Regions from separate parts of the Lysinibacillus sp. EB106-09-02-XG168 genome, predicted to be linked through region 1. Evidence: riboswitches for the same ligand, from Rfam matches in the RefSeq annotation. Region 1 holds a riboswitch; each other region holds the start of a gene.
The links. Region 1 has a riboswitch for S-adenosylmethionine ahead of AC3WSO_RS02900 (O-acetylhomoserine aminocarboxypropyltransferase/cysteine synthase family protein). Riboswitches for the same ligand answer to the same signal wherever they lie in the genome.
Positions count from the first base shown of each region.

Region 2: it holds a riboswitch for S-adenosylmethionine, as region 1 does, so the genes downstream of both, metK (methionine adenosyltransferase) here and AC3WSO_RS02900 (O-acetylhomoserine aminocarboxypropyltransferase/cysteine synthase family protein) in region 1, are expected to answer to the same signal.
Region 3: it holds a riboswitch for S-adenosylmethionine, as region 1 does, so the genes downstream of both, AC3WSO_RS03305 (MetQ/NlpA family ABC transporter substrate-binding protein) here and AC3WSO_RS02900 (O-acetylhomoserine aminocarboxypropyltransferase/cysteine synthase family protein) in region 1, are expected to answer to the same signal.
Region 4: it holds a riboswitch for S-adenosylmethionine, as region 1 does, so the genes downstream of both, AC3WSO_RS20215 (Na+/H+ antiporter NhaC family protein) here and AC3WSO_RS02900 (O-acetylhomoserine aminocarboxypropyltransferase/cysteine synthase family protein) in region 1, are expected to answer to the same signal.

Region 1 is NZ_JBYTDN010000003.1:356,812-364,826, forward strand. Features, by position in the region: gene chrR (class II chromate reductase ChrR) at 524-1,255, opposite strand; gene scpC (succinyl-CoA:acetate CoA-transferase ScpC) at 1,539-3,059, shown strand; gene AC3WSO_RS02890 (DASS family sodium-coupled anion symporter) at 3,209-4,690, opposite strand; gene AC3WSO_RS02895 (glycerol-3-phosphate acyltransferase) at 4,874-5,506, opposite strand; SAM riboswitch class I at 5,934-6,047, shown strand; gene AC3WSO_RS02900 (O-acetylhomoserine aminocarboxypropyltransferase/cysteine synthase family protein) at 6,164-7,465, shown strand; gene AC3WSO_RS02905 (hypothetical protein) at 7,793-8,015, shown strand, end outside.
Region 2 is NZ_JBYTDN010000003.1:3,794,199-3,802,213, forward strand. Features, by position in the region: gene AC3WSO_RS19185 (alanine/glycine:cation symporter family protein) at 1-1,095, opposite strand, end outside; gene AC3WSO_RS19190 (alpha/beta hydrolase) at 1,222-2,028, opposite strand; gene AC3WSO_RS19195 (gamma carbonic anhydrase) at 2,165-2,686, shown strand; gene metK (methionine adenosyltransferase) at 2,951-4,147, opposite strand; SAM riboswitch class I at 4,494-4,611, opposite strand; gene pckA (phosphoenolpyruvate carboxykinase (ATP)) at 5,366-6,952, shown strand; gene AC3WSO_RS19210 (alpha/beta hydrolase) at 7,273-8,015, shown strand, end outside.
Region 3 is NZ_JBYTDN010000003.1:465,874-473,888, reverse strand. Features, by position in the region: gene AC3WSO_RS03325 (PucR family transcriptional regulator) at 1-117, shown strand, start outside; gene AC3WSO_RS03320 (carbon-nitrogen family hydrolase) at 192-986, opposite strand; gene AC3WSO_RS03315 (PhzF family phenazine biosynthesis protein) at 1,068-1,862, opposite strand; gene AC3WSO_RS03310 (pyridoxal phosphate-dependent aminotransferase) at 1,970-3,139, shown strand; SAM riboswitch class I at 3,380-3,483, shown strand; gene AC3WSO_RS03305 (MetQ/NlpA family ABC transporter substrate-binding protein) at 3,861-4,691, shown strand; gene AC3WSO_RS03300 (methionine ABC transporter ATP-binding protein) at 4,796-5,821, shown strand; gene AC3WSO_RS03295 (methionine ABC transporter permease) at 5,814-6,485, shown strand; gene AC3WSO_RS03290 (alpha-hydroxy acid oxidase) at 6,499-7,650, shown strand; gene AC3WSO_RS03285 (glycine C-acetyltransferase) at 7,849-8,015, opposite strand, start outside.
Region 4 is NZ_JBYTDN010000003.1:3,969,629-3,977,643, reverse strand. Features, by position in the region: gene AC3WSO_RS20220 (restriction endonuclease subunit S) at 1-688, shown strand, start outside; gene AC3WSO_RS20215 (Na+/H+ antiporter NhaC family protein) at 1,404-2,687, opposite strand; SAM riboswitch class I at 2,794-2,901, opposite strand; gene AC3WSO_RS20210 (DUF2075 domain-containing protein) at 3,133-4,779, shown strand; gene AC3WSO_RS20205 (cell wall hydrolase) at 4,966-5,406, opposite strand; gene AC3WSO_RS20200 (ECF transporter S component) at 5,734-6,285, opposite strand; gene AC3WSO_RS20195 (pyridoxamine kinase) at 6,476-7,324, shown strand; gene AC3WSO_RS20190 (hypothetical protein) at 7,692-7,985, shown strand.

The DNA of each region.
Region 1 (8,015 bases):
AAAAAAAGAGCTGCATATGCAACTCAATGATATTTAATTAAGCACACGTTAATTCAACAAGCACATTCACTTATCTCGCTACTGACGCGTTTATTAATTTGCAAAGATAGCCAACTATGTATTCTCTGCTTGTCGTTTCTTCAATATCGTTATTCTCTGAAAGGTCATCTATTCCTTTATTAATTGCGTCCCATAGTGGTGTTCCCTCAAATTGTTCATACGGATGCGACAAATTACTGTATACCTCGAAAGCTTCCTTGTTAGTTCATCTCTTTAATCATAACATATACTTTGTTGAACTATCCTGCTCCGTATTTCTTCACAATCTTTAGAGTGATATAAATTTAAATACCAAATAAAGAATTACCTTTAGCATAGCTGCAAGGAGATACCTAATCATAATAATAGATTCATCGATTTAATCCCTTTGAGTTATCGTAGCTTTTAGAAGCCAAAGGAAACTGTATGAAAAAAGTGGAGTTACTATCATGCGATAGTAACTCCACATAGTTTGTTGATGAGATTATTTCCAATTAAAACCCTTTTTCGCTAAGAAATCTTTAATATGAGGACGGCGCTGTTCGATTAAGAAATCAGCCATTTGCTTTGTCCAGTTATCAATTTTTCGATTGGATGAGCGATTATTATAGTATGCTTCCATTGTGTCGTTGTACGCTGGTAAAAGCTCCTCATATTTTTCTGTATTGTATTCATTTTCATGTAAGACTGCTGCGACAGGTAACCGAGGTTTTACTTCATTGCGACGTGCAGGAACCCCAATTGTTAAGCCGAATAGTGGGAAAACATAGTCAGGTAGATTGAATAAATCGCTTATTTCCTCTAGCTTATTACGCACTCCTCCGATGTAACAAATTCCATATCCCATAGATTCTGCAGCAACAACGAAGTTTTGCGCGAATAATGATACATCGGCCACTCCAACAAGTACATTTTCTGCGGAATCAGCGACGATGTCTACACCTTCTAATTTGCCTGCTGATTGAAGACGTTTGAAATCTACACAAAAGACAAAGGCACCGCCTGAAGTTTCGTATTGACGAGGATTACCAGAGAGTAACCCTAGTTTTTCTTTTTTCGCCTCATCAGTGACCCAAATAACACTATAAGCTTGTACAAAATGTGATGTAGCAGCCATTTGTGCAGTAGCAATTAATTCTTCAATAATTTTCTTCGAAATCGGATTTCCATCATAAATACGAACCGAAGAGTGGTTGCGTAATAATTCTTTAACCATCAAAAAAATCCCCTTTTCCCTTTTATATATCAAGAGCATATCACGCTTTTTCGTCAAAATCGAATTTTTTCGATGTTGAAATTATTTTTAAATAATTTGCAGATGCATAAAATTTCTCGTAAAATAAAATATTTTGTTAGTTATAGATTAAAAATTCTAAATAGTTTAAAATTATGTGTGGGAGGTTCGTTTGGTTGGATTTATATTAAATGGATGACTATACCAAAATGAGTGAGCCGGATAATCTAGTTAAACAAAATAAAGTCGGATGGAGGAATAGGGGATGGAAGAAAAGTTGGCGAAAAAGCTTCGTAATGAACAACTACGGAGCAAGGTAGTAACAGCAGATGAAGCAGCGTCTTGGATTAAGGATGGTATGGTACTTGGGATGAGTGGATTTACTCGTGCTGGTGACGTTAAAGTGGTACCACTTGCGCTTGTGGAAAAAGCTAAAAAGGAGAGCTTCAAGGTAGATGTATATACAGGTGCATCACTAGGCCCAGAAGTCGATCAATACTTAGCAGAAGCTGGCGTTATTCGTAAACGTGGACCTTTCCAAGCAGATGCCGGCATTCGTAACAAAATCAACAGTGGTGACATCACATTCGTTGATGCGCATCTATCACATAATGCGGAGCTAGTACGTCAAGGTATTATCGGTCCCATTGACTTTGCGATTATTGAAGCAGCTGCTATTACAGAAGACGGCTTACTAATTCCTACAACTTCAGTTGGTAACTCTCCGATTTTTGTGCAAGAGGCAGACCAAATAATTATTGAGTTGAACGTAGCTCAGCTTGATGAATTAGAAGGTGTCCATGATATTTTTGTACCAGGATTACAGGGGCAACGTGATCCAATTCCATTGCAAAATGTATGCGATCGGCTTGGCACTATTGGTATACCACTAGATTTAAATAAAGTAAAAGGCATTGTAATTTCAGATATTTTAGATGCGCCATCAACGATTGTCCCTGCGGATGAAGAGACAGATATTATGGCTAATCATTTATTAAATTTCCTACGTGAAGAAATTAAAGTAGGGCGTTTAACAACAAGCTTAAGGCCTATTCAATCGGGTGTAGGCTCAGTAGCAAATGCCGTTTTATTAGGTTTTAAAGATTCTGAGTTTGAGAACTTAGAAGTATATTCAGAAGTATTGCAAGACGCGGTATTCGAATTAATTGATGCCGGAAAGGTAAACTTTGCATCTGCTACTTCAATTACACTTTCCGAGGAAGTTGGAAATAGAGTTTATGGTAATTTTGAAAAATATACAGATAAACTAGTATTACGTCCGCAAGAGATTTCTAACCAACCAGAAATTATTCGCCGACTCGGGTTGATTTCTGTTAATACGGCATTAGAAGTAGATATTTACGGGAATGTGAATTCTACACATGTTTCTGGCACAAAAATGATGAATGGAATCGGTGGTTCTGGAGACTTTGCGCGTAATGCCCGATTAGGTATTTTTGTCACAAAATCTTATGCGAAGGGCGGAAATATTTCTAGTATCGTTCCAATGGTGTCGCATGTAGACCATACAGAGCATGATGTAGACGTCATCGTAACAGAGCAGGGAGTAGCAGACTTACGTGGGCTTGCTCCAAGAGAGAGGGTTGGACTCATTATCGATAACTGCGCACACCCGGAATATCGTGAGCAGCTATGGAAGTATTTTAATGATGCCAATGAAGCAACAGGTGGACATCATACGCCACATGTTTTAGAAAAAGCGCTCTCATGGCATGTGAATTACGCAAAAAATGGCACGATGAAGAACCCAGCTTTATCGAAATAACAAATCAAAAAGCCTTGAAGGACAGTTTATTTGTTCCTTCAAGGCTTTTCATTGTTATTAATGTTGTCCCGAAAGCTTAGGTAGCTCTACGAAGTGATCGGGTAAGCCCGGTAAGTGATCAGGTGTCCAAAGAAAACCCTAGCTGCTTCTTACAATAACCCAATCCATTTCCAATACGTTGCAGAGAATAGAAGAACTAGAATGTATCCGATGATCGTTAATGGAATACCAGATTTTAAGAAATCCTTTGTTGTAAAGGCTCCTGTCCCATAGGCAAGCATATTTTGCGGTGCACTAATAGGTAAAAGGAAGCCGAAGCTAATAACAAATTGTTGCACGATAACGAAACCTACCTGATCAACATTAGCTGTTAATGTTGAAGCTAAAACGATAAATACTGGTATAAGCGCAGATGCTAAGCTTGTTGCGCTCGCAAAGCCTAAGTGAATGAGAATATTGAATAAAGTGACAAGGGCAATGGTTGCAAGAATTGGCATAGAATCCAAACCGAGTGAACCGAATACTTTATCTGATAACCAAGATGCACCTTTAGTATTAAGCAAGACTGTTCCTAACATAATTCCTACTGCAAAGACGATAATTGTACCCCAAGGAATATGCGGTTCAACTTGCTTCCACGTATAGACCCCGATTTTGGGCATTAATAAAATGGCGATTGCAACGATTGTGACCGTTGTCGTATCGAATGGGTGGAGTTTGCCCTCAGCAGCCCAGAAAAATAGTAAAACGACGGATGTTACGATTAATCGAATTTCGGGAGCTTTTAGTGGGCCAAGTTCCGCAAGTTGTTTTTTGATTACATCTCGGCCGCCTTCGATATTACTTGTTTCAGGCTTAATTAGTGTAATCATAATAAAAAATAGAGCCACTGACATGATGATGGAAAAGGGGGCAGCGTAAAGCAACCAAGCACCCCATGAAATATCCACACCAAATTGTTCTTTAATGAAATTTAAAGCGACCATATTTTGAGCAGCTGCAGTTTTAATACCGATATTCCAAATGGAGACAGCTTGGACAGAGGTAATGACAAGTAAAGCAGCAAGTCGACTATCACGTGGTAAACCAAATGCCGCTACCATTCCGAGTAGAATTGGTACAACTGCGCCTGCACGTGCAGTAGCAGAAGGGACGAAGAATGCGAGTGCAATAGATACTAAAATAGCACCGAAGACAATGGCTTTCGTTTTTGTCCCTACTAGTGAAAGAATCCATAGTGCAAGACGTTTATGTAAATTGGTAATTTGCATGGCTGCCGCTAGGAAAAGAGCTGCGGCTACTAGTGCAACTGCTGAATTACTAAATCCGCTTAAAGCTAATTTTAATGCATCTGATGTTCCTAGCTCTCTCGTTGGATCTTCCATTGACGGAGCTAATCCTAGTAAAACTGTAACTAGAGCAATAATCATGGCAGAGCTAACGGGATAGGATACTGCTTCTGTAACCCATAGGATGACCGCGAAAGCTAAAATAGCCAAAGCCCGTTGTCCAGCTACAGGTAAATCGCCGTTGTTCGGTAAAAAAGTTATGATGATTAGGGATGCGAACGCTAATGCAATCCAGAGTGGCTTTAAATTTCGTTTCGGTTTTGCTTGTTCAGAAGTAGACATACTTTCTCATCCTTTCTAGCATTTTCTATAACATCGACTAGTAAAATGCTTTATTAAGAAAGTAAATTGTCTATTTATTGTAAAAAAAGCTAGTGTATTCAAATGCTCTCTAGTTATAGCGATAATGGGCAGTTACGAGAAAATACGCGGTCATAGAAAAGACAAAAATATCCAAAAAAGATATTAGTTTTTCTTCTTGAATGCTGAGGTAACTTTAGGCTCAGTACCTAGCATCAATCGTTTAATATTTTCGATATGCAAAATGATGGCTATACCAAAAAGAAATAAGGCTATAATCGATGGGCCGACCCCAGGAATCCATAAATATGTGGCTGTACAAAAAACGAGATAAAATTCAAGTACACCGACAATTAAAAAGCTCGTCACGAAAGAAAAAATAACAAATAAAATGAGTGCAAATAAGCCAACTTTCCAATCAATCGCAAGTAATATCCCGATAATTGAAGCAGTTCCTTTGCCGCCTTTAAAGCCCATATAAAATGGGAAATTATGACCTAGAATGACACCGGCTGCTACGATATAGATACAGAGCCAAACTTGTACTTCAGTTAATTGTGTTATATCAGCAAGATAGACATGTGCACCGATTATAGCTGCAACACCTTTACCGATATCGATAAGTCCGACTAATATGCCGTATTTCCATCCAAGGGAAAGCGTGGCATTAGAGGCGCCTGCATTGCCAAAACCAGTCTTTTTTAAATCTACCCCAGATAAAAACTGAGCAACTTTAGAGCCATGAATACAGCCAATCAAATAACCAACAAGAAGAAAAATGATAACGGCTTTTAACATAAAAATCCTCCTTTCTAAATAATAGGCTCATAAATAAAAGCTAGGGATGCCATTTTAAAACGTGCCCTTGTATATAAGTTGATTTTCGTTCCCACTGGGTGACTCCATAGGGATCAGCGATATAGAGGAACGAAGGCTAAAAGCATCACGTCCTGTGATAACGCCTTCAACATCGTGTTGGCCCGAGACCCTGCAGCGCAGCGGGTGTTTTCTGTGCGAAAGCGAAGCGACAGTAACAACAAAGCGCCCAGTCGGAACGGAAATCAACCCCACGTTTTGATGATAAATCATGTAACACTAAAATAATGTATGCGTTCGTAATACGTAAATAAGCAGACAGAAGTTTCGGAAAAAATAAAATTTTAGTGTTGACAGAGAAAATGTCTATGTTTATACTTTGTAACAACGATGGAAATTGAATCACATACTCTTATCAAGAGCGGCGGAGGGATAGGCCCTATGATGCCCGGCAACCAGTAAGTGACGAGCTTGCTAAGGTGCTAATTCCTACAGATTCTTACTTGGATCTGGCAGATAAGGGGAGGAAAACTTGCAACCGCAACCCTCTTCTTAGCTGAAGAGGGTTTTTGTTTTCTACTTAAAAATCCTCCTCATCTCCGGTGCCATCGTAAAAAAATAACCATATGGAGGTATACAATGACAAATTTTAAACCAGAAACATTGCTGTTACACGGTGGCCAAGAGCCTGACCCGGTAACAGGATCTCGTACAGTACCCGTATATCGCTCAACGGCGTTCGTTTTTAAAGACACTGCTCATGCGCAACGTCTTTTTGCCTTAGAGGAAGCTGGCAATATTTACACACGAATTACAAACCCAACTGTAGATGTTTTTGAAAAACGCGTCGCTTTATTAGAAGGCGGTACAGCAGCGGTAGCACTTTCATCTGGTGCAGCAGCTATTGCATTTTCAATTTTGAATCTAGCAGGGGCAGGTGATGAAATTGTTGCAGGTAGCTCTTTGTACGGAGGTACTTATAATTTATTCGCCAACACACTACCAAACTACGGTATTAAAACAATTTTTGTAGACGAAACAAATCCAGAAAATTTCCGAGCAGCTATTACAGATAAAACAAAAGCAGTGTTCGCTGAAATTTACGGTAACCCAAGTTTAAAAGTGCTAGACATCGAAGCAGTAGCGAATGTAGCACATGAAAACGGTTTACCATTAATTATTGATAGCACATTTGCTTCACCATATGGCTCGACACCAATTGATTTCGGTGCAGATATTGTTGTTCATTCCGCAACAAAATGGATTGGCGGCCATGGTACAACTTTAGGTGGCGTTGTAGTAGATGCAGGGAAGTTTGATTGGACCCGTGGACGCTTCCCAGGCTTTACAGAGCCAGATGCTTCTTATCACGGTTTACGTTATGGTATTGACACAGCAGCGGCTGCATTTGCCACAAAACTGCGAGTGCAATTACTGCGCGACTTTGGACCAACATTAAGTGCAGATGCAGCTTTTAATTTTTTACAAGGTTTAGAAACGCTTCATTTGCGTATTCCTAAACACAATGAAAATGCATTAGTGGTAGCTGAATATTTACGAAACCACCCATCTGTGGAATATGTAAATTACAATGGCTTAGAAGATTTCCCTACCCATGAGTTAGCTAAAAAATATTTGAGAAATGGCTTTGGATCGGTACTTACATTTGGTATTAAAGGTGGTCGTGAAGCAGGGCGTAAATTAATCGATAGTGTGAAATTATTCTCGCACGTAGCAAACGTAGGGGATGCGAAATCATTAATTATCCATCCAGCATCTACTACACATCAACAACTATCAGCTGAGGAGCTAATCCAAACTGGCGTAACCGAGTCGCTCATTCGCTTATCTATCGGTTTAGAGGCGGTAGAGGACATTATTGCAGATTTAGAACAAGCTATTGAACAAGTAACAGCTTCACAACAACAAGTAAAAGCCTAATAAATAAAAGACATTGGCTAATGTTGTAGCGTTTACGTATTTTCCCATTCGATAGGCCTCATTTGGTAATGCGTAAAACGTTGCTACATCATCCGCTTGCCTCATTTGGTAAAGGTAATTGAGATTCTTTAAAAATAATACCAAGTAATTTGATAAGTATTGTTGACTTGTTTAAATCCTTGTTTTATACTAGGAAATAAGAAAAGCGTTCGACATTTAGTTTTCATAAGTGCTCCCCCACTTTTGAAATATATGAAGCGGAGTAGTTACTAAGTCAGTCAGTAACTACTCTTATCTACCAATACTGATGATAAAGGAGTGTTTTAAATGGGAAATATGTATAGTGCGCAAAACATTGCATCTTATCTTATTTATGAGTTAAATGAAGGTCATTTTTTTGTGAACAACATGTCCATTCAAAACATACTTGCATCAGTTGAGAGTAAATGGCAAGAGAACTTTGGACATTCAGCTTTTAAGGAAATTGTTTATGTCAAAGAAGAAGGCTATACAGTAAAAGAAGTTTTTGAAGCCTATGAAGGCTATGGAG
Region 2 (8,015 bases), 3.4 Mb from region 1:
GTCAACTGCATATTGTGTATATGCTGCACCTTCTTTAATACTTTTCGCAAATGTTACTTGCTCATCTCCAGTTAATCCACCTTTATTGAAATCACCAACATAAACATATGAATCAGTGCCTTCTGCATCTTTTTCATCCTGTACATTGTACATGCCAGTAAATAAAATCATAAACGCAGTAGCTGAACAGATTAATAATGTATCAATATATACAGAAGCTGCTTGCACGATACCTTGTTTAGCAGGGTGTGATACTTCTGCTGCAGCAGCCGGATGCGCACCTGTCCCTTGCCCTGCCTCATTTGAATAAATACCACGTTTAACCCCCCATGCAATAGCGGAGCCAACAATACCACCAAAGATTTCTTGCGCACCAAATGCACTTGAAAAAATTAATGAAAATACAGCTGGTACTTCTTTAATATTCATTGCGATAATGACAATGGCCATAAGAATATATGCTAATGCCATAAACGGTACAATGACCTGTGCAGCATTGGCAATCCATTTTATCCCACCGATAATAATAGTACCTAATAATACAACAATAATAAGTCCTGTAATCCAAGTGTCAACAGAGAAAGCGTTTTCAACAGCTGTCGCAATTGCATTTGATTGAACACCCGGCATCAACACTAACATGGCAGCTAATGCAGCAACAGCGAAAATGACAGCAAACCATTTTTGCCCCATTCCCTTTTCTATGTAAAAAGCTGGTCCACCACGATATTCTGTATCTTTCTCTTCTTTATAAATTTGAGCTAATGTCGACTCCACATAAGCAGTTGCCGCACCGATAAAGGCGATTGCCCACATCCAAAAAACAGCACCAGGTCCCCCCATCCCGATTGCTGTAGCTGTACCGGCAATATTACCTGTACCTACTCGACCAGATAATGCAATAGACATTGCTTGGAAAGATGAAATCCCCTTTTCTGATTTTTCGCCTTTAAACATTAAAACAAACATATCTTTAATGTGTCTTACTTGTAGGAACCTTGTAATGATTGAAAAGAAGAGCCCAATTAACAAAATGCCATAAATAAACCACGGTCCCCATAAAATCTCATTCATTTTCCCAACGATTGCTTCCATTTTGCCCCTCCAATTTGAAAAATATCACTTTAAGTCATTATAGTATTACATTTTTCAGAAAATTACAACATTATATTCAAGTAACAAAAGGTTAGTAATTTTCTAGTTAATCGGAGAGGTCATTCACTACTTAATTATATAGCCAATGTTTCGAAGAGCATTATTAATAAAATCACGTATATAAACAAAAATCTCGTCACGCTCTACTTCATGAAATAGATTATGATAACTGTTTACCCATTCTTTAAATTGAAACTCTGTAAAGTCCTGCTGATGAAGCCAATTACGAGTTTGTTTAGTTTCAGTAATATTATCTTTTTCAGCTGTCATCACTAACATAGGACGATTAGGGAATTCCGCCTTAGGCAATAACACTAAATTGCGCATCATTTGCTGTAGTTCTCGATACCATTTCACTGAAACAACTGACGAAAAAGGAACTTCATCCTTCATCTCTTCTCTACCTTCTACACTGCGCGTTAATGATTCTATAGTAATTTCATGAGTCAGCTTCACATTTGCAGTCAGGGCACTTAAACTAGTTAAAGCATTTGATAGTTTACCTGGCAATAGCTTTAAATGAAGCCAAGGTGAGGTTAAAATAATACCTGCGCATTCATATTTTCGCTTTTGCATGGTATGTAGTAATAGTGTCGCACCAAGCCCATGCCCTATTAAAAAGACGGGTAGATTATACGAAAAAGCATTCTCGATTAAATGCCTTGTATATTTGTTGTATTCTTTAAAATCTTCATCGTGAACACTTGAAAACCCTTTATTCACTCCATGATTAGGTAAATCCCCCATGACTATGTGGAAGCCTTCCAATCTTAGTTTTTCTATAAGCCATGCATACCAGCGGTGATTTTCATATGCACCATGAAGAATTGCAACCACAGCCTTTGCTTGTCCATCAGCTTCCCATTTCCACATTTCACATAGTCCTCCTAAAAAAATAATTACACAATGATTATAACGGAATATCTAGCTCATTTTAATTTAATATTTCCATCAAGTTGCGTATTTGATACGATAATATTACATCATAGAAAGAAAAGAGGCGATTCTCATGATCTATCCATTTAAAGGGAAAACACCCAATATTGACCCATCTGTATTTATTGCCGATTATGCAACCGTAACTGGTGACGTTACTATAGGTGCTGAAACAACTATTTGGTTTAACACAGTTATTCGAGGGGATGTATCACCGACAATTATCGGAAAAAGAGTTAGTATTCAAGACCTCTGTTGCTTACATCAAAGCCCTAAATATCCACTAATTATCGAAGATGAGGTAACAGTCGGACATCAAGTAACTTTACATAGCTGTACGATTCGTAAAAAAGCCTTAATAGGTATGGGCTCTATAATATTAGACGGAGCGGAGATTGGAGAGGGTGCATTTATTGGGGCGGGTAGCCTTGTTCCTCCAGGCAAAGTCATTCCTCCAAATAGCTTAGCATTAGGGCGGCCCGCAAAAGTTGTAAGAGAATTAAATGATGAAGATAAAGAAGATATGGAACGCATCATACATGAATATGTAGAAAAAGGCCAATACTATAAATCTCTTCAACCAAAAAATAAATAGTTATCTCAACTAAATCAAAGCAGCTCCACGTTTGCTTGGACAACCGAGCTAAACACGATTATATATGGAGCTTATTTTTTGATCAATTACGCCTCGGCATAATTGCGTCCGGAATCAGAAAGGAGTCTTTAACTTCTTTCGGGTGTTTAGACACTCGCTGAAAAAAGTTAAAAACAGCGAAAGGGGCAATAGCATGTAGAGCCCCTTTCTGTAATAGTATCTTAAAATATTTGTTCAGCTACTTTATTACTTTAGCTGAATAGTTTATAAACCTGCTTTTTCTTGTAATGCGTCTGCTTTGTCTGTTTGTTCCCAAGGTACATTTAAGTCCGTACGACCGAAGTGACCATACGCTGCAGTTTGCTTATAAATTGGGCGACGAAGGTTAAGCATTTTAATAATCCCTGCTGGGCGTAGGTCAAATAGCTCGCGTACCCATTTTACAATTTCACTTTCCGTAACTTTTCCTGTCCCGAATGTATCAACAGCAATAGATACAGGTTGAGCAACACCAATTGCATAAGCTAGTTGTACTTCAGCTCGATCTGCTAAACCAGCTGCTACGATATTTTTTGCCACATATCGGGCTGCATATGCCGCTGAACGGTCTACCTTAGTTGCATCCTTACCAGAGAAAGCACCACCACCATGACGGGCATAGCCACCGTATGTATCAACGATGATTTTACGTCCAGTTAGACCAGCATCTCCTTTTGGACCACCAATTACGAATCGGCCAGTTGGGTTGATGAAATATTTAGTCTCAGTATCTAATAATTCACTCGGAACAACTGGAGCAATAACAAATTCTTTTAAGTCTGCTTGAATTTGCTCAAGAGTAGCTTCTTCGTCATGCTGTGTAGAAATGACAATCGTATCAACACGCACTGGTACATTGTTTTCATCATATTCAATTGTTACTTGTGTTTTTCCGTCTGGACGTAAATAACCTAGTTCACCAGATTTACGTACTTCCGTTAAACGACGAGCCAATTTATGCGCTAAACTAATTGGTAAAGGCATAAGCTCTGGTGTTTCGTTACATGCATATCCGAACATTAAACCTTGGTCACCTGCGCCAATTGCTTCAATGTCAGCGTCTGTCATAGAGCCTTCACGTGCCTCTAATGCTTGGTCAACACCTTGAGCAATATCAGGTGATTGTTCACCAATAGCAACAAGTACTGCTAGATTTTCAGCATCAAAGCCATATTTCCCACGTGTATAACCGATTTCTGCTACAGTATCACGAACGATACCTTTAATGTCTACATAAGTAGAAGTAGTAATTTCTCCTGCTACTAATACTAAACCAGTTGTTACTGTTGTTTCACACGCTACACGTGCGTTTGGATCTTCTGCTAAAATAGCATCTAAAATGGCATCCGAGATTTGATCACAAATTTTGTCTGGATGTCCTTCTGTTACACTCTCTGATGTAAACAGTCGACGTTTTGTCATTTGGTTTTCCTCCTATTACTTTTACAAATAATATTTGCGAATTAATACGGTACTCATTACCCATGTCAAGCCCGCTCCTATAGATTGAACTCTAAAGCAGTTGTTGCTGTCGCTACGTTGGCACTACGCTTTCGCACATAAAAACAACTGTTGCTGTCGCTACGTTGGCACTACGCTTTCGCACATAAAACCACTACTGCTTTTAACACGAGGTTTTCGAAAGATCCGTCATTATAATAAGGAAAGGACTAAATACTTACCTTTACATTCGTTTTTAACAATAAAAAAATCCTTTTCTCACGCTTACTTAACATGAGGAAAGGAATAATGACTTCGTAACCTTTCACTCTTATCGTTCAAGGGGTTTCCCTTGCATCAGGTTGGCACCAGCGCATGTCGTGAAATGGTTCATGCAGGTTGCCGGGTTTCATAGGGCCTGACCCTCCACCAGCTCGGGATAAGAGTATCCGTTCAATATCTCATAATACGTAAAAGGTCGAACGTTGTCAAATATTTATACTTTCTTTCAGCGAGTGCCCAAACACCCGCTAAAATAGAGAAACCCAGTGTAAGAACGCCACGTCCTATAGCATTATCGAAATGACCGATATCATGTCGGCTTTGCTGTCGCTGCGCTTTCGCACAAAGAACAACTCCAAAGCACAAAACCGATTCCGGACGCATTGTTTATCTGCGTGAAAGCGTAGCGCCAGTGGTAATTATACCATTATTATGAAAGCAATTTGTATTATCCTGTAATTTCAAACAAAATAATCCCTACTCTCCACCTCACATCATGTGTTAACATATGTGTAACCCTTTACAGCACATTTTGTAGTGAAAGCAAAGCGTCAGCTACGGAACATGTGGTGGATGAAAATGATTGTAGCCCCTTTTCAATCGAAGACAAGCTCCAACTAATAAAAAACAAGCTAAAAACTTCACATCCTGTGCGAACTCATGTAAACCAAAAGCTTCTAGAACACAATTTTGCTGTGTCGAAAGTGATTGACTAATCATTTATAATAAATAGGGTAAAAAGCATTATCTAAACGAATCAATTTACTTTTTGTCGTTTTCTTGAAAAGTAATAAAATCTGAAAAATAATTTCTGAATTAGTATAGATTATTTAAGCAATTGTGTTATACTATTTTTGAAATTAAGAAAAACTCCCTCAGACTCAAGGGAATACTATAAAAAAGGATGGTATTTAATCGATGAATTCAGTAGAAATTGCAAACGAACTGAAGGAATTATTAAGCGGCGGTAACATTAATGTTCAACTTTCAGTACCACAATTAGCTGAAAAAGCTACTTCTCGTGGTGAAGCTATGTTAACAGTAGATGGCGCAGTTCGTGCAGAAACTGGCAAATACACTGGTCGTTCACCTAAAGATAAATATACGGTAGAAGAAGAGAGCACAAAAGATAAAATTGACTGGGGAAAAGTTAACCGACCAATTTCTTCTGAAGTGTTCGATAACTTATATGTAAAAGTAGTAAAATATTTAAAAGAACGTGACGAATTATTCGTATTCAAAGGCTTTGCTGGTGCTGATAAAGATTCTCAATTAAGCATCCAAGTCATCAATGAATATGCTTGGCACAATCTGTTCGCTCATCAATTATTTATCCGTCCAACTAAAGAGGAATTAGCTTCTCATGTTGCTGACTTCACAGTTATCTCAGCTCCTAATTTTAAAGCAGACCCTGCCGTTGATGGCACTGCTTCTGAAACATTCATCATTGTATCACTTGAAAAGAAAATCATCCTAATCGGTGGTACTGAATACGCTGGTGAAATCAAAAAGTCTATTTTCGGTATTATGAACTACTTATTACCACAACAAGGCATCCTTTCAATGCACTGCTCAGCAAACGTTGGTGAAGCTGGTGATGTTGCATTATTCTTCGGTTTATCTGGTACTGGTAAAACTACTTTATCAGCAGACCCTGACCGTAAGCTTATCGGTGACGATGAACACGGATGGTCTGATAACGGTGTATTCAACATTGAGGGTGGTTGCTACGCAAAAACAATTAACCTTTCTGCTGAAAAAGAACCAGAAATCTACAACGCAATCCGCTTCGGTTCTGTTTTAGAAAACGTAGCTGTTGATCCAGAAACTCGTGTTTGTGACTATGATGACGGTTCATTAACAGAAAATACACGTGTAGCTTATCCAATTCAATACATTGAAAATATTGTTGATCCATCTGTTGCTGGTCACCCAAAAACAATCATCTTCTTAACAGCTGATGCATTTGGTGTATTACCTCCAATCAGTAAATTAACAAAAGAGCAAGCAATGTACCACTTCCTAAGCGGTTTCACATCTAAACTTGCTGGTACAGAACGTGGTGTAACAGAGCCAGAACCAGTATTCTCTACTTGCTTCGGTTCTCCATTCCTTCCACTTCCAGCAACAGTTTATGCTGAAATGTTAGGTCAAAAAATTGACGAGCACGGTGCACAAGTATTCTTAGTGAACACTGGTTGGACTGGTGGCGAATATGGTACTGGTAGCCGTATGAAGCTTTCTTACACTCGTACAATGGTGCGTGCTGCAATTGATGGTAAATTAACTGATGTTGAAACAATTCAAGATTCAGTATTCGGTTTAAACATCCCAACTACTATTGAGGGTGTACCAACTGAAGTGCTTAATCCTCGTGATGCATGGGCAGACAAAGCTGCTTATGATAAAAAAGCTGCTGAACTTGCTGGTTTATTCAACGACAACTTCAAGAAATTTTCAAATGTTTCTGAAGCTATCACAAACCTTGGTGGTCCATTAAAATAATTTACTAAGCAAAGGGAACGATTTCAGTCGTTCCCTTTTTTGTTGTTGAAAGATTATTGTGCGATTTTAAATAAGGTATGGCTCTTCCGCAAAACAAGGGGTTGATTTCACAGGAAAGCGAGTAACCTGGAACAGAAATCTCTTCATTTAACATGTCCAACAATCCTAAGATATCTTTTTACCATTTTTGTTTTTTAACACTATAAAAGGGAACATTTTAAGTCACTCTCTTTCCTATTCTTCCCCTATTTTAGAAAAGTTCACTTTTCATATTGTTAACTTTGTGTATAATTCATAATAGTAGTTTTAGGGGGAAATATATGAAAAGAAAGTATAAAGTAATTATTATTATTGTCAGTCTTCTATTTGTATTGTTTGTTGGCGCTGGATTTTTTGCAGGGAATTATTTTTATAATCTCGCCTTAAATCCTAAAACAGATAAATCAGCTGTGCTTGATGCACCGCACAATTCAATCGCTGTTAATCCTAAGGAAGCTAAAGAAAAAGAAGAGAGTGAAAAGTGGTTTAAAGAGAATCACCAGGATTCTTATGTAAAGTCTTTTGATAATTTGAAATTACATGCCTATACGCTTAAAAATACAAACGAAACAAATAAATGGGCAATTGTTTTCCATGGATATTCATCTGATGGCTCACAAATGTCAAAGTATGCTAAGCATTTTTATGATACAGGCTATAATGTTCTTATACCGGATGCAAGAGCTCATGGAAAAAGCGAGGGTGACTATATTGGGATGGGCTGGCACGATCGACTTGATGTAGTCTCTTGGATTAATAATGTTACCAATTCAGATAAAAACGCTGAAATTATTTTGTATGGTATTTCCATGGGAGGTGCTACAGTGATGATGGCCTCAGGAGAGGATTTACCTAACAATGTTAAGGCTATAATTGAGGATTGCGGCTATTCCTCAGTTTGGGATGAATTCTCCTACCAATTGCAAGAAATCTTTCATTTACCGGCCTTTCCTATTATGCACTTCTCTTCAATTGTTACGAAAGTAAGAGCTGACTATACCCTTGGTGAAGCTAATACTGTCGA
Region 3 (8,015 bases), 110 kb from region 1:
TACCATCGTTTAAAAAAGCTTGAAAGTCTCTTAGGGAAAAATTTCATGAAGGGGCATAATCGAATTACGCTTGAATTTATGTTGCTCGCCAATTCTTTAATTGAGGATAAAAACTAACTGCTAGTTTATGATTGATCAGCGATGTTGCATGAATAGCACGCTCAGAGTCGCTATGAGCGTGCTATCAGATTTTAATTTTCGCTAACTACTCCACTATATAATGATGGTCTGCGGTCGTCATAAACTGGAATTCTGCCTCGTACTTCATCGACAATCGAAAAGTCCACGTCAATGACAGCTACTTCCTCGTCTTCTGCACCAATCCAAAGCACTTCGCCCCACGGTTGAATAATCATTGATTGACCATTAAAGTTTTCTACTTTTCTCGATATACGATTAACAGCGATCACGAAGCATTGATTTTCAATGGCACGTGCTTGCAGCAATGTGTTCCAATGATCGATACGTGGCGTCGGCCATTGTGCCGGCACGAACAATACTTTTGCGCCCTCTAAAGCGTGTGCACGTAACCATTCTGGGAAGCGAATATCATAGCAAATCACCCCTGCAGCCTCGATATCACCAAGGGCAAAGCGATTCATTTCATCCCCAGCTTCTAAATATAAATGCTCGTCCATCAAACGGAAAAGATGTGCCTTGTTATATTCACCAACTAACTCACCGTTGCTATCAAACGTATACATCGTGTTGTAAAATTTATCGCCCTTCTTCGTTGAAACAGAGCCACCAACAATATGTACACCAAGCTCTTTTGCTAAATTTGATAAAAATGCTTTCGAACGCTCTCCATCCACATCTGCAAGCTCTGGTAATTTTTCAAGTGCATAGCCTGTATTCCACATTTCCGGTAGCACAATAATTTCTGCACCTTGTTTTGCCGCTTCACGAATCTTGTCCTCCGCACGAGCAAAATTTTCTTCTACTTTGCCAAAGCCTACGTTTAATTGGATACAACCAATCTTCATTGCTATTCCTCCTCTAGAAAGTACTATTCTATATTTATACTACAATAAATCAACCTTACTTCCATGGTTTAAGCTCAATATTCAGATTGATATTTCACCACTTAATACTTGAACTGCAGAACCCGCAATAGCAACATCTTTTATTTTAGGTGTAACGTACAATAATCCACCACGTTTTGAAAGTTGTTTGCTCACGATGCTTTCTTTTGATAATTTTGCACACCAGTAAGGTCCTAGTGCACCATGAGTGGAACCATTTACATGGTCTTCATCAATGCCTTGTGCTGGAGAAAAGAATCTTGAAACAATATCAATCCCCTCACCCTTAGAACGACTTGTAATACAAACGCCACGTACAGGGAACTGATTCATCACATGAAAATCAGCTTTGAAATCTGCAATATACTTTTCGTGACTTAGCTCCACTATATAATCCAATTCTGTTTTCCCTACATATATTGGTTTCATTCCAAGCCATTCTTCAAGCTCCACAGGACATTCAATCTCTTCTAATTGATACTTTTGAATTGTTATTTCAACTAGTTCATTCAACCAAATTGTTTGCAAAGGACCACTTAAAGTTTGGAATGTAATTGAAGAGTCGACAGGTACAATCCCTTGTTTCCAAAGTAAAAAAGCGCTAGCGATCGTTCCATGTCCACAAATCGGTATTTCCTTTGCCGGCGTAAACCATCTAAGAAAAAAATCATGCCCCTTCTTTTGGACAAAAGCTGTTGTTGGTACGGGAATCTCCTGAGCAATTTTTTGCATTGTCGACTCAGGTATTGCTGGATTAAGTAAACATACCGCTGCGGGATTTCCCTTGTAAAGCTCTGTAGTAAAAGCATTGATGATAAAATACGAGACTTTGTTCATTTTTCCTCACCTCATATATTATTAGGCTCTAGACAATTACTAAAAAAAGTAATATGATGTGCATCATATCTTTAATAATTATTATATTCTGAAAAAGGTGGACGTGCATGGAATTCTCAAAAAAACTACAGCAACTCCCAACTCAATTTTTTGCAGCACTTGTGCAAAAAGTAAATGCCGCTCTTTCTGAAGGGCGTGATGTTATCAATCTTGGTCAAGGTAATCCAGATCAACCCACTCCTCCTCACATTATTAAAGCATTACAGGAGGCAGCAGAAAATCCTCAAAATCATAAATACTCTCCATTTCGTGGCATAGCAGAATTGCGCCAAGCAGCAGCAAGCTTCTACAAACGTGAATACAATGTTGACATTGATCCTGAAACAGAGGTAGCTATTCTCGGTGGTACGAAAATTGGTCTTGTTGAACTACCGTTAGCGGTTTTAAACCCCGGTGATACAATGCTGTTACCCGATCCTGGCTATCCAGATTACTTATCAGGTGCCGTATTAGGCGATGTGGATTTTGAAGTCATGCCACTTTTTGCAGAAAATCATTTCCTGCCTGATTATAATGCTTTATCCGATGAAGTAAAAGAAAAGGCGAAGATGCTTTACTTGAATTACCCGAATAACCCAACTGGTGGTACTGCAACACTTGAATTTTTCGAGGAAACAGTACGCTTTGCAAAAGAGCACAACATTATCGTATCACATGATTTTGCCTACGGAGCGATTGGATTTGACGGCAATAAACCTATCAGTTTCCTGCAAGCTGATGGTGCAAAAGATGTCGGTATCGAAATGTATACATTATCCAAAACGTATAATATGGCAGGCTGGCGCATTGGTTTTGCAGTTGGTAACCCTGATATTGTTGCAGCCATTAACCTTATTCAAGACCATCTCTTTTGTAGTCAATTTCCTGCCGTGCAACAAGCCGCGGCAGTTGCACTTACTGCTTCCCAGAGTTGTGCGGATAAGCTAAGAGCGACTTATGAGCGTCGACGAAACGTCCTGATTGAAGAAGCTCAGCGAATCGGTTGGCAAGTAACGGCACCGAGAGGCTCTTTCTTTGCATGGCTCCCTGTTCCATTAGGTTTTACGAGTGAACAATTTGCCGATTTATTGCTCGACAAAGCTGATATCGCTGTAGCTGCTGGCAATGGCTTCGGTCAATATGGCGAAGGCTATGTACGGGTTGGTTTACTTGTTAGCGAAGACCGCTTACGTGAAGCGATTAGCAGAATTGAAAAACTAAGCTTATTCAGCTCATGAACAGTTCAATCCCCCTACCTAAGTAGACTCTATCGAAAAACTGTTCCGTTAGCTCAATCTTGCTATAGGAACAGTTTTTTATTTCTCTATCTTTTTTTGGGTTGCTCAACCCCTTCTTCTAGCAGATTCTTTTCCAGCTAAATAGTATAATAAAATAAAAAATTTAAAAAATTTGATTGACTTACCTATATCCTATAATTTATATTAGTTCTATCGGATTTTCAAAAAAATATTATAAATCTCTTATCAAGAGTAGCTGAGGGACTGGCCCTATGAAGCTCGGCAACCTCCTTTTTTAAGGAAGGTGCTAAATCCTGCAAACGATATCGTTTGAAAGATAAGAGAGGACACACTTTTTCATGAGCCTCTCTTAATTTTTTAAGAGAGTTTTTTTTATCTTCATTTACATGAAGATAAAAGCCTCCGGCGGATGTCATGGATTTTGAAATGAACGAATTGTGAAGGCACAATTCAAAATCCGGACGCATTGTTTATCTGTGCGAAAGCGACAGCAACAAGTGTTTTCTGTGCGAAAGCGAAGCGACAGCAACAAATGTTTTCTCTGCGAAAGCGAAGCGACAGCAACAAATGTTTTCTCTGCGAAAGCGAAGCGACAGCAACAAATGTTTTCTCTGCGAAAGCGAAGCGACAGCAACAACAATTACGCCAAGGCAAAATTGATTTTTTAAAAGCCGATAAAACAACTTTGGAGGTATGTTTCATGAAAAAGAAAAACAAAATTTTATTAGGTTTAGCGAGTCTCACATTAGTAGCGGCATTAGTAGGCTGCGGTACTAAAGAAGATAAAGGTAGTCAAGGTAAGGCTATTAATGAAAATAAAATTGTAGTAGGTGTAACTTCTGGTCCACACGAACAAATTGCAGAGGTTGCAGCAAAAGTTGCCAAAGAAAATGGCTTAGAGGTAGAACTAAAAACGTTCTCTGATTATGTTTTACCAAATACATCGTTAGCCGAGGGTGATCTTGATGTAAACAGTTATCAACACAAGCCTTTCCTCGATGCATTTAACAAAGATCACAAAACAAATTTAGTACCAGTAGGAAAAACAATTTTAACTCCTATGGGCATATACTCCAAGAAATATAAATCATTGGATGAAGTTCCTGATGGTGCTACATTCGGATTACCGAATGACCCAACGAACGGGGCTCGTACTCTATTTGTCCTTCAAGAGGCAGGTATCATTAAATTAAAAGAAGGTGCAGACTTAACAGCATCTACTCGCGATGTGGAAGAAAACAAAAAGAATTTTAAATTCATTGAATTAGAGGCTGCACAAATTCCGAAGCAGCTTAGTGAAGTAGATGTGGCAGCTATTAATACGAACTTCGCTCTTGATGCTGGTATTGATCCTAAAAAAGACTCCATTCTTTTAGAATCTACTAACTCTCCATATGTAAACTACATCGCGGTACGTTCTGAAAACGAGGATGACCCAGCGATTAAAAAATTTGTTGAAGCCTATCAATCTGATGAAGTACGCAAATTTATTGAAGAGGAATTCAAAGGTTCTATCATTCCAAGCTGGTAAGTAACGATGAAGGGCCTTTCATAATTTGAGAATCTGCGAGACCCCTATAGGAATGCTAGCAGATTCTTGCTTTATAGAAGGACTTAGAAAGGAGATATCACAGTATGATTCAATTAGAAAATATAACAAAAGAATTTAAAACTAAAAAAGGTATCGTCAAAGCAGTAGATGGCATTAACCTACATGTCAAAAAAGGTGAAATTCATGGGGTTATTGGCTACAGTGGTGCAGGAAAAAGTACCCTTATTCGCTGTGTTAATTTATTAGAGCGACCAACAACAGGAAAAGTATTGATCGACAATGTAGATATTACTTCACTTTCTCTAAACGACCTTCGCGAAACACGTCAAAAAATCGGCATGATCTTCCAGCATTTTAATCTCTTGAAAACAGCGACCGTTTACAACAATATCTCGGTACCATTAAAGCTTCTAGGCTATAACGACTCTGAAGTGAAAAAACGCGTTGCAAAATATGCAGAAATTGTTGGCCTAACAGAGAAATTAGATAGTTATCCTAGCCAGCTTTCGGGTGGTCAAAAGCAACGTGTCGCTATTGCACGCGCCCTCGCCCAAGAGCCTGAGATTTTACTCAGTGATGAAGCAACAAGTGCTCTCGATCCTGAAACAACTGACGCTATTCTTGAGCTTCTCTTAAAAATTAACCGTGAGCTTGGCATCACTATTTTACTTATTACACATGAAATGAATGTTATTCAAAAAATTTGCGATGATGTATCCGTTCTTGAATCAGGGACGGTTGTGGAATATGGCTCTGCTATAGAACTATTTTCGAATCCTCAGCATGTAACAACACGTAAGTTTTTAAATACCATTTCTCAACGCAATTTATCACCGTCCCTTATCAAGCAATTAAATGTCTCAGGAAGTGTTATTCGTTTAACATTCCTTGGTGAAAGTACCGGGAAACCATTACTTGCAGAAGTGAGCAAAGTGTATGATGTACAACCAAATATTTTAACAGCCAATATCATTGAATTAAAAAACGGCATCGTCGGTAATATTGTCGTGCATCTACACGGTGAGTCGCATATCGTAGAAAAAGCACTTAAGTATTTTACAGAAAACGGGGTAGGCGTTGAGGAATTAGGAGGCGAATTAAATGAATAACATTCAAAGCTTCTTTGCAAATTGGTCAGATGTTATTGGAAAATCTATTATCGAAACGTTCCAAATGGTTGGGATTTCATTATTCTTTTCTATTTTAATTGGGATCCCTTTAGGGCTTTTAATCGTTTTAACTCGCCCAGGGCAATCGTTTGAAAATAAATTTCTCTATCAATTTTTTAATTTATTTATTAATATTGTTCGCTCGGTTCCGTTCATTATTTTACTATTTTTCATTTTACCGTTCACGAAGCTAATCGTTGGCACAACTATTGGTGTAAAAGGTGTTATTGTGCCGCTTGTTGTTTATACAGCGCCATATATTGCGCGACTTATGGAAACCGCGCTTTTGGAAGTTGGTCCAGGTGTTGTGGAAGCTTATACAGCAATGGGTATTAAACGTCGTCACATCATTTGGAATGTCTTACTACGTGAGGCTCGCCCATCCATTATTTTAGGATTAACAATTGCCACAATCGGTCTGATAGGAGCAACAGCAATGGCAGGAATGGTTGGTGCCGGTGGCTTAGGTGATCTTGCATACCGTTACGGCCATTTGCGCTATGAAGTCGATGTGATGTATGCGACAGTGTTTATCTTAATCATCCTTGTTCAAATTATTCAATCAATAGGTAACCGCTTTGCTACGAAACTAAAAAAAGATTAGTAGGAGGATTACGATGACAAAGACAACACATAGCGATCTACTGTTAAAAAATATAAATGCACAAGCCCCCTTCCCTATTTGCTTTGCCGATTTAGAAAAGGCAGCTGTAGAAAAAATGGAAGCTGGTCCATTTGGTTACATCCATTCAGGCGCTGGCGGTGAGCAAACACTACGAAATAACCGTGCAGCCTTTGAAAAGCACTCTATTATTCCACGCTTTTTACAGGATGTTTCAAGTATTGATACATCGATTGAGCTATTCGGAAAAGTACATCCAACTCCGCTCTTATTTGCTCCTGTTGGCATGAACAAAATGGCACATGACGAGGGAGAGCTTGCCGTGGCACGTGCGGCTGATCAGTTAAAAATTCCTTATATTCAAAGTACAGTTTCAAGCTATGCACTTGAGGATGTGGCACAAACAGCTCCCTCCGCTACTAAATGGTTTCAATTATATTGGTCAACTAATGAGGAAATTGCCTATAGTATGGCCGCTCGAGCCGAGGCTGCTGGTTTTGAGGCTATTGTTTTAACTGTAGATACAGTCATGCTTGGATGGCGTGAAGAAGATGTTCGCAATCAGTTTTCACCATTAAAGCTTGGATATGCAAAAGGAAACTATATGAATGATCCGGTTTTTACTGCTTCCTTACCAGATGATTCATTTGAGTCGTATGTACAAGGCGTGTTGCAAAATGTGTTCCATCCAACATTAAATTGGGACAATGTAGGTGAATTAAAACGCCGTTCAAATCTCCCTATTTTATTGAAGGGTATCTTACATCCTGAAGACGCAAAACTTGCTATAGAAAACGGTATTGACGGTATTATCGTATCAAACCATGGTGGTCGCCAATTGGATGGCGTAATTGGTTCACTTGATGCTCTTCCTAACATTGTGAAAGCTGTAAACGGACGAATTCCTGTTATTTTAGATAGCGGTGTGTATCGCGGTATGGATGCTCTTAAGGCACTTGCTTTAGGAGCAGATGCTGTTGCCATTGGTCGTCCCTTCGTCTATGGACTTGCATTAGAAGGACAACAAGGAGTCGAAAAAGTAATGACGAATTTATATGATGAATTAAAAGTATCCATCGCATTAGCGGGGGCAACATCTATAAAGGAACTACGTGATATTACATTAGTGAAAAAAGATGGAGCGTAAATAAAGCGTCCAGCAGTTTGAAGTGGAGATAAAAGATTTATCGGAATAAATTTGTGTTTTATCGGAACAATTTTGTGATTTGTCGGAACAATTTTGTGATTTGTCGGAACAATTTCAGATTTTATCGGAATGTTTCACCGATTTATCGGAACATTTAATATAAATTGGGCTACCTCACTATTGAGGTAGCCCATTTTTTTATTGAATAACGCCTAGTTCACGGCCGACTTTTTCATAGATTGCTAGAGCGCCGTCCAGCATTTCTTTTGTATGTGCCGCTGTAGGCATGTTACGAACACGTCCTGTACCTTTTGGAACCGTTGGAAAAACGATTGATTTAGCGTAGACGCCTTCTTCAAATAGAC
Region 4 (8,015 bases), 3.6 Mb from region 1:
TGTGATTTTAGAAAAAAAACGTGGGATTTTGGATTTACTTGGTTTACAGGAAAAGGATATTTTAATTTCACTGGAAGAGGAGTCACTAATTTCTCAAGTTAAAGAGTATGGAACCTTTAAAGTTTCAGAATTCTTCGAGGTTGAACGTGGGGTAAATGTTAAGCCTGAAAACCGTTCAGTTGAGAAGAATGATATTTATAGTTTGCCAGTCTCCACAGCGACTCTGAAAAATAATGGAATTGGTTATTTTACATCCCCTATTGAAAGAAAAGTTTATGAAAATGAATTAGTAACTGCCGATATGGGTTATGCAGGCTATTTGTTATATCAGAAAGATATGTTTACAGCGGGGCTTCATTCATTAGTCATTAAGAAGAAAGAAAATTTTTCGAAAAATGTTCTACTATATTTCCAGATGGCTATTCAAAAAAATGCACTTTTAAATGTGAAATTTACTAGAGGGGAACAATGGACTTCAATAAGCGGTGACATTATAGAAAGTTTAGATGTTAAGATTCCTATCGACACAACAGGGAAACCTGATTTCCATTTTATCGAGTCATATATTAGTGTGATGTATAAAAAATCTTTCCAAAGATATTCAGAACAGTTAATATCAATTGAAAAAAGTACTAAAAAGCATATTTCCGATATTGAAAAAATCATTGAGAACTTACCCAATACTTAACTTTCTTAAGTTGATCAAATAAAACGTAAATTCAAGTCAATATAATCGATATTCATTAATTTGAATGTCGGTTTTTCTTTTTTATTGCTTTAATAAATTGACAAAAAGGAAAAGGGAGTAATTTGCTGGTTAGCGCTTCATTCAAACCTTTGATCCGAATTAAATACTAAAAAGAGAGAAGGATAAATAATGGTAGGAGTTATGTTAGTAATTTAAAAATTAGCACTCAATCTAATTCACCTTCCACCCTAGTAAGGGGTGTTCGAGAAAATTTTATATCTCTTGTATTTTATTAGTTGAGGGGTCTGTTACAAAAATGTTATTTTGGATTGATTTAGATAAACTTATGTATTTAGAGGGAGAATGAGATTTATATTATAATATGTTAAACATCAAAAATGCCCCCGCAACGTATTTTTTATCAAACGTAGTCAAAAGCGTAGTCAAAAAATTCAATTGCCCCCGCAGCTATTGATATATCAGTACTTTGAGACGGTTGGTTCGACTCCCGCCGTCTCCATACATAGAGTGGTCTTGAAAACCCAGTCATAACAGCGGCTTTAAGTATAGATGAATAATGAGAGTGAAGGAATGGATAAATTCCTTTCGTTTTCTGTTTTAAACGAATAGCCCCAATTAAAAAATCCAATCGTTTTGAGAATCTTTTTGTCAAAACGATTGGATTATTTCAATGTAAGTTCAATGTTGATTAAGTTCAGGCTTTCTTTTTTGCCGGGTATCCAATTAAAATAGCGATAATCCCACAAATTCCTATCAAAATCGGGTAGAAAGAATACTGCAGCATGCTCACTGGCGATATTCCCGCAACGCTTGCGGCTGCTAGGAATTGGGCTCCGTATGGCAGAAGACCTTGGGCCGTACAGGAGAAAATATCTAATATACTTGCGGACTTTCTTGGCTCAATCCCATACTGGTCAGCAATATTTTTTGCAAGGGGACCAGCAATTAAAATAGCAATTGTATTATTGGCCGTAGATAAATTAGTTAGGCCCACAAGACCTGCAATCCCAAATTCAGCACCTTTTTTTGATTTAATTCTTCGTGTCGCAAGGTGAAGTAGGAAGTCAATTCCTCCGTTAAGCTTAATAATTTCCACCATTCCAGCGATTAAGATTGCAAGAAATGCCATTTCATACATGCCTGACATTCCTTCGCCAATCTTTTGGAAAAGGTCCATTAACTGATAGCTGCCATCCGCTAAGCCAACACCCCCGGCCAGAACAATCCCGAATGCAAGAACAAGGAAAACATTCATTCCAATTAGCGCAAAAATAATAACCAAAACATAGGGAACAATTTTTACCCAACTATAGCTTAAATGCTCTACTTGTGCGGTAGTATCACCCATTGTGATAACCCCTAAAATAATGCTCGTTACTATAGCTGCCGGCAACACAATCCAAAAATTCACTTTAAATTTATCTTTCATTTGTGCGCCCTGTGAACGAACTGCAGTAATAGTTGTATCTGAAATAAAGGATAAATTATCGCCAAACATCGAACCTCCAACAATCGCCGCCATTACTAAAGCCATAGAAAAGTCGGTATGCTCGCTTATCCCAACTCCAATTGGCGCCAGAGCAACAATTGTTCCTACCGAAGTCCCCATTGATAGGGAGATAAAGCAGGCTATGATGAACAAGCCTACGACAAGCAGGTTTTGTGGAATGACTGACAAAGCAAAGTTAACAGTGGAGTCTACTGCCCCCATGCCTTTTGCTACCTCTGAAAAGGCTCCAGCCAATAGAAAAATAACAACCATCAGCATGACATTTAAATTACCAGCGCCTTTACAAAAAATATCAACCTTATTCGAAAACGATTCTTTTCGATTCATTGCCAGAGCCACAGCGCCCGAAATGGCAATGGCTACAATGACAGGGAAGGCATAAAAATCACCTGTAATAACCCCTGAACCAATAAATAAAACTAAAAAAACAACAAATGGGATTAGCGCCCATGGATTTTCTTTCTTCATTGTTCTACCTCCAAAAATTAAAAAATGGATACGTCTTTGTCCATTTTTCTCTAAAAAAAGACCTCTTCTTGAAAACAAGAAGAGGTCTTATATCTATAAAACACTCCTCTTATCTATCAAGCCATTGCTTGCTGGATTTGGCACAGTAACTTAAATACAAAGTTCCGCTGCCGAGATTTCATAGGGCCAGTCCCTCCATCTCTCTTGATAAGAAGAAAAACATATTATTTTTTGCACAATAATGAAATAGTATAATAAAACATCTATATTTGCAACATTTTTTAATTAAACTTTATTTCAAAGTAACAGGAAATACAGTCCGCACTGAAATAGGGCTATTCAATCATAATACTAATACGCAGATTCTGATTTAACAGCAAAACAAACTAGTTTCAATAATATGCTAAAATAAGTTTATCTATATCGTAAGTAAGGTGGCATTAAGGTGAATACAGTTGAAATTAATACATGGCCATTTAATGAAAAAAGCTTAAAAAGTATCAATAACACAGAGAGCTATTTAAATTATCCAGTCATTTATCTTTTAAAGGATCAAAAAGAGGCTTATATTGGGGAAACAGTAGCGTTCAAAAATCGAATGCGTGCACATTTAAAAACAAAGGAACGTCAGAAATTAGATGAGATGCATTTAATCTATCATGAGGAGTTTAATCGTTCTGCTACGTTTCATTTAGAGACGAAGCTTATTAATTATTTTCTAGGAGACCAAAAATATAAGCTACAAAATAAGAGCCAAACGGTAAATAATATTTCACATAATTACTACAATAAAAAGTTTTATGACCGTGATATTTTTAAAGGAATTTGGGAACGTCTAGTAGATCAAGGGATTGTTAATAATGAACAGCATGTAATTGAAAACCGTGATGTTTTTAAGCTTTCACCTTTTAAGGAGTTGTCAGTAGAACAATTAGAGTTAAAGGAAAAAGTTATTGAAATTTGCGAGCAAAACATTTCTCGTTCAGAAGAAGATAAATCATTTTTATTCTTGATTCAAGGTGAAGCGGGGACAGGTAAAAGTGTGGTGTTAAGTTCTATATTTAATTCTATACAGGAACTGTCTTCAGATGTTACATCACATTTATGTGGTTCAGAAAATTATTTGGTTGTTAATCATGATGAAATGCTCAAAACATATAAAACTATAGCTTCTAAATTAAAATTTTTAAAAGCTAAAAATTTTGATAGACCTACACCTTTAATTAATCGTCTAAAAAAATCAGGCGAAAAGGCTGACATTATTTTAGTGGATGAAGGACATTTATTGTTAACTAGGCCAGACACATATAATAATTTTACAGACAATAATCAGCTTGAAGAGCTTATGAAGTTGGCGAAAATCGTTGTAGTTGTTTATGATGAAAGCCAAGTATTGAAACTTAAAAGCTTTTGGAAGGAAGCTACTTTGGAAGCTTTATTGCATCAAAGTGATTATGAGAAATACGAACTAAAAAATCAATTCCGTATGAGAGCAAACGAAGAGGTAATTGAATGGATTGACCATTTTAAAAATAAAAAGATTTCTCCTATTCCTAACGATAAAGAGTATGAGCTGACGATATTTGATTCTTTACAAAAAATGCATAAAGCGATTATTGAAAAGAATAATGATGGTGGTTTGAGTCGAGTTGTTTCAACATTTGATTATTTACATAAGAAAGACGGCGGTATTTATTATATAACGGAAGATAAGGGCAATTATAAAATTCCATGGAACATAACAGATGGGAAATACACCTGGGCAGAAAAGGGCTCCACTATAGAAGAAGCAGGCTCCATTTATACAATTCAGGGCTTCGATTTAAACTATGTGGGTGTAATCCTAGGACCATCTATAACATACGACAAGCAATCCGATTGTTTAGTTATAAAACCTGAGAATTACAAAGATGTAGGTGCATTTGCAGGAATTGAAGGTATAGAAAATGTTAAACAAGCAAAAGAAAAGATTATTCTAAATTCCATGAATGTGCTTATGAAACGGGGAATTGAAGGATTATATATTTATGCTAGTGATGAAGTACTAAGAGAAAAATTATTAGAACTTCAATCTGAAAGCATGAAAAAGTAATCATATATTTTACTAAGACAAATTTAAGTAGCTCAATAGGTATGGTAGAGGAACCATACGCTATTGAGCTTTATATAATCAGTTACTATTTTCTAGTTATTAGCCTATCACACAAAATCCCACGGAAAAGGTGTAGCCTTTTCCGTGGGATTTCTTTTTTGATGAAAAAAATATTAAAATGACTCCCTATCCCCGATAAACACTCTCACATGTATCCGGCGCTGGTTCATAGAAGCAATGATTTTTAAATTGACCAGTAAAAGGTTGACCGTACCAGGTTGGAGGACATGGTGCGTATGGATTGAAGTACCAAAGTGCGAATTTCGCTGGATGTTCTCTCCAATAATCCAGTGTCAGTTTGGCTAATCTTTTTTCATTAGGTCGTGCTCTTTGGTAAAACATATTCCCTTTTTGAACCGCTTCAAAAGAATAATTTCCTCCTTGTACCTGATAAATAACATCATTAATGGTTCTTAAATCTTTAAAGTCTGGACATTCTGCTACAAGACGATTCACAATGACATTGCCAACATATAGCATTCCTTGATTTCCTTCGCCTTCCGCTTCCGCTCTCATCATCCTTGCCACCAAGCCAATGTCAGAATCTATATATTTTACTCTTGGCATTTTTTCACCTCCACCATATAGTATGAAAATAAGCCTTCATTATTGTCATTTGAAAATCTAAATGGTACGACAACCAAAAAACACACCATCTGTGCTGTTGATAAAACGGCAAGATGGCGTGTTTACTTTGTAGTAATCAATTATGCCTTGGCATAATTGCGTCCGGAATCGGCTTTGTGCTAGCACAAAGAACTCTTTTCCGATTTCCGTGACATCCCGCCGGAGGCTTTGGGCCAACATGATGTTGGTCACTCAGTCGTTGCCACAGGACGTGGTGTTTTTAGACTGAGTTCCTATATTGCAGCGAATGACCTCCGATGAAAGAAGTTAAAAATTCTTTTTAAAGTACGGTGTTTTTTTCATCACGATACATACTGGAATCGCGATAATTAAACCGACAACGTTTTGGATGATGTCTCCTGGAATGGATGCCATCGGGGCAACCCAGCTTTTGAACATAATCGCTTGCCCGATATAGTAAACTCCAATCATAACGGGCATAGCAACAACTGCTGCTAAAATGTTTAGTCGGATATCGTCGCCTTTATGTCCATTAGACCAAGCGATTTTCCCAACGATGGCGCCTTGTAGTGCGCGGGAGATAATTGTAGTTGGCGCCCAAATTAACCAACCACCTACGATATCGAATAATCCCATTCCGATTGCTCCGGCAAGTGCTCCTTTTTTAGGACCGAATAAAATCGACGTAATTAAGAGCATGGATGTCCCTAAGTGAATAAGGCCACCTTGCCCAAATGGTAGCTTAATATTAATAAACATTGTAGCGACGAAAACAAGTGCTGCTAAAATGGACGTAATCACCAAATCAAATGTTTTTGTGCGTGGTTTTGTATAGGATCGACTTTGTATTGTTTGCATTTGCATGTCCTCACTAGGATGAATTTTTTGATAATTTTAATTTAGCAAAGGGCTGACTATCGTAAAAGTGCCAATTTGATAAAAATATTAAAGGTCAGTTTGAATTTTTATAAATATGCACATTTTCGCATCTTTCTAATTGTGATACGATGGAGAGAGTACAAGCAGGATTAGTTAGGTGGGGAGTATGATGAAAAAAGTCGCTGTAATTCAAGATATGTCATCCTTTGGGAAGTGTTCGTTAACGGCCGCGATGCCTGTGCTGTCAGTGATGGGTGTTCAGGCGGTGCCACTACCAACTGCGATTTTAACTGCTCAAACAGGGTATCCGAGTTTTTACTGCGAGGATTTAACGTCAAAGATGGATTACTTTGTGGATGAGTGGAGCAAGCTTGGCGCGACCTTTGATGGCATTCACACAGGCTTTGTGACAGGGAAGGAGCAAATCGATAATATTTTTCGATTTTTAAATGTGTTCCACGCAAGTGAAACGAAGCTGCTTGTCGATCCGGTCATGGGCGATTTGGGCGAGGTGTATAAAATGTATACGGGCGAGTTGCTTGATCGTATGAAAGCGCTAGCGAAGTGTGCAGACATTATTACGCCTAATGTTACAGAATGTTGCTTGCTTACGGGATTGTCATACGAGAAGTTACAAAGTTATCAAGCTGATGCAGATTATCTTCAGACGTTAGAGGAAGCGGGCAAGCAGCTACAGCAGACGACAGGGGCAAATGTCATTATTACCGGTTTGAATCCGCCGCCAGCAGATACGAACAAGCGCTATGTAGGCAATATGTATGTCGATGCAGAACGTTCATTTTCTAGCATCCGGGAATACAACGGTGAGAGCTATTCAGGCACAGGTGACTTGTTTGCATCAGTCATTATGGGTGGCATGATGCGCGGTCAGGATTTAGTTGAATCGATGAAGCTTGCTGAGACGTTTTTAGCCGCTTCAATTGAAGCTACGTCAAAGGAGCAAATTCCACGCGAAGCAGGCGTGAATTTCGAAAAATTTTTACGAATGCTCCTTTAGATATCTTTTTAATACGTTAATTGGTGGTACAGCTATACTTCACGTCTTCTACTTAACGGGGGATGGATTTTTTGTGAAAAGGAAATAATTCAATTATGCCTCCGCATAATTGCGTCCGGAATCGACTTTGTGCTTAGGCCTGCACGAGGGCCGACACGATGTCGGACATTTCGGTAATGCCACAGGACGTGGCGTTTTTACCGATGCAGGTCAGTTAGCCGTTATCGTGGATGCGATGATCTTAGGCTAACATCCTCTAAGAACTCCATTCTGATTCCGTGACATCCGCCGGAGGCTTTAACTTCTTTCAGCGGGTGTCCAAACACCTGCTGAAAGAAGTTAAAATCATGAATTGGGGAGGTGTATAATGAATTCAATTAGATATTACGTAGTGCAAGTAAATGATCTCTATTACCAGGGCGAAATAGACCTTCAATCATTCACAGATGATGAAGAACAGGCCTTTGCGTTTACGGATATTGTGGCAGCAAACGAACTGGCTCATGAGATAAATGGAATCGTCCTGACAAGAGACGTCAGTTATAAGGAGCTAGAAGATCTTTCAGCACAATATCTGATTGAGTACGAAGCATTGCCAAAAGAAGAGCGTGACTCTATAGAATCATTTTGTAGGGAGCTCAGTATAGGAATGTTTGAATAAAAGTCGAATCGAATCTTTTCGGTTCTTTTT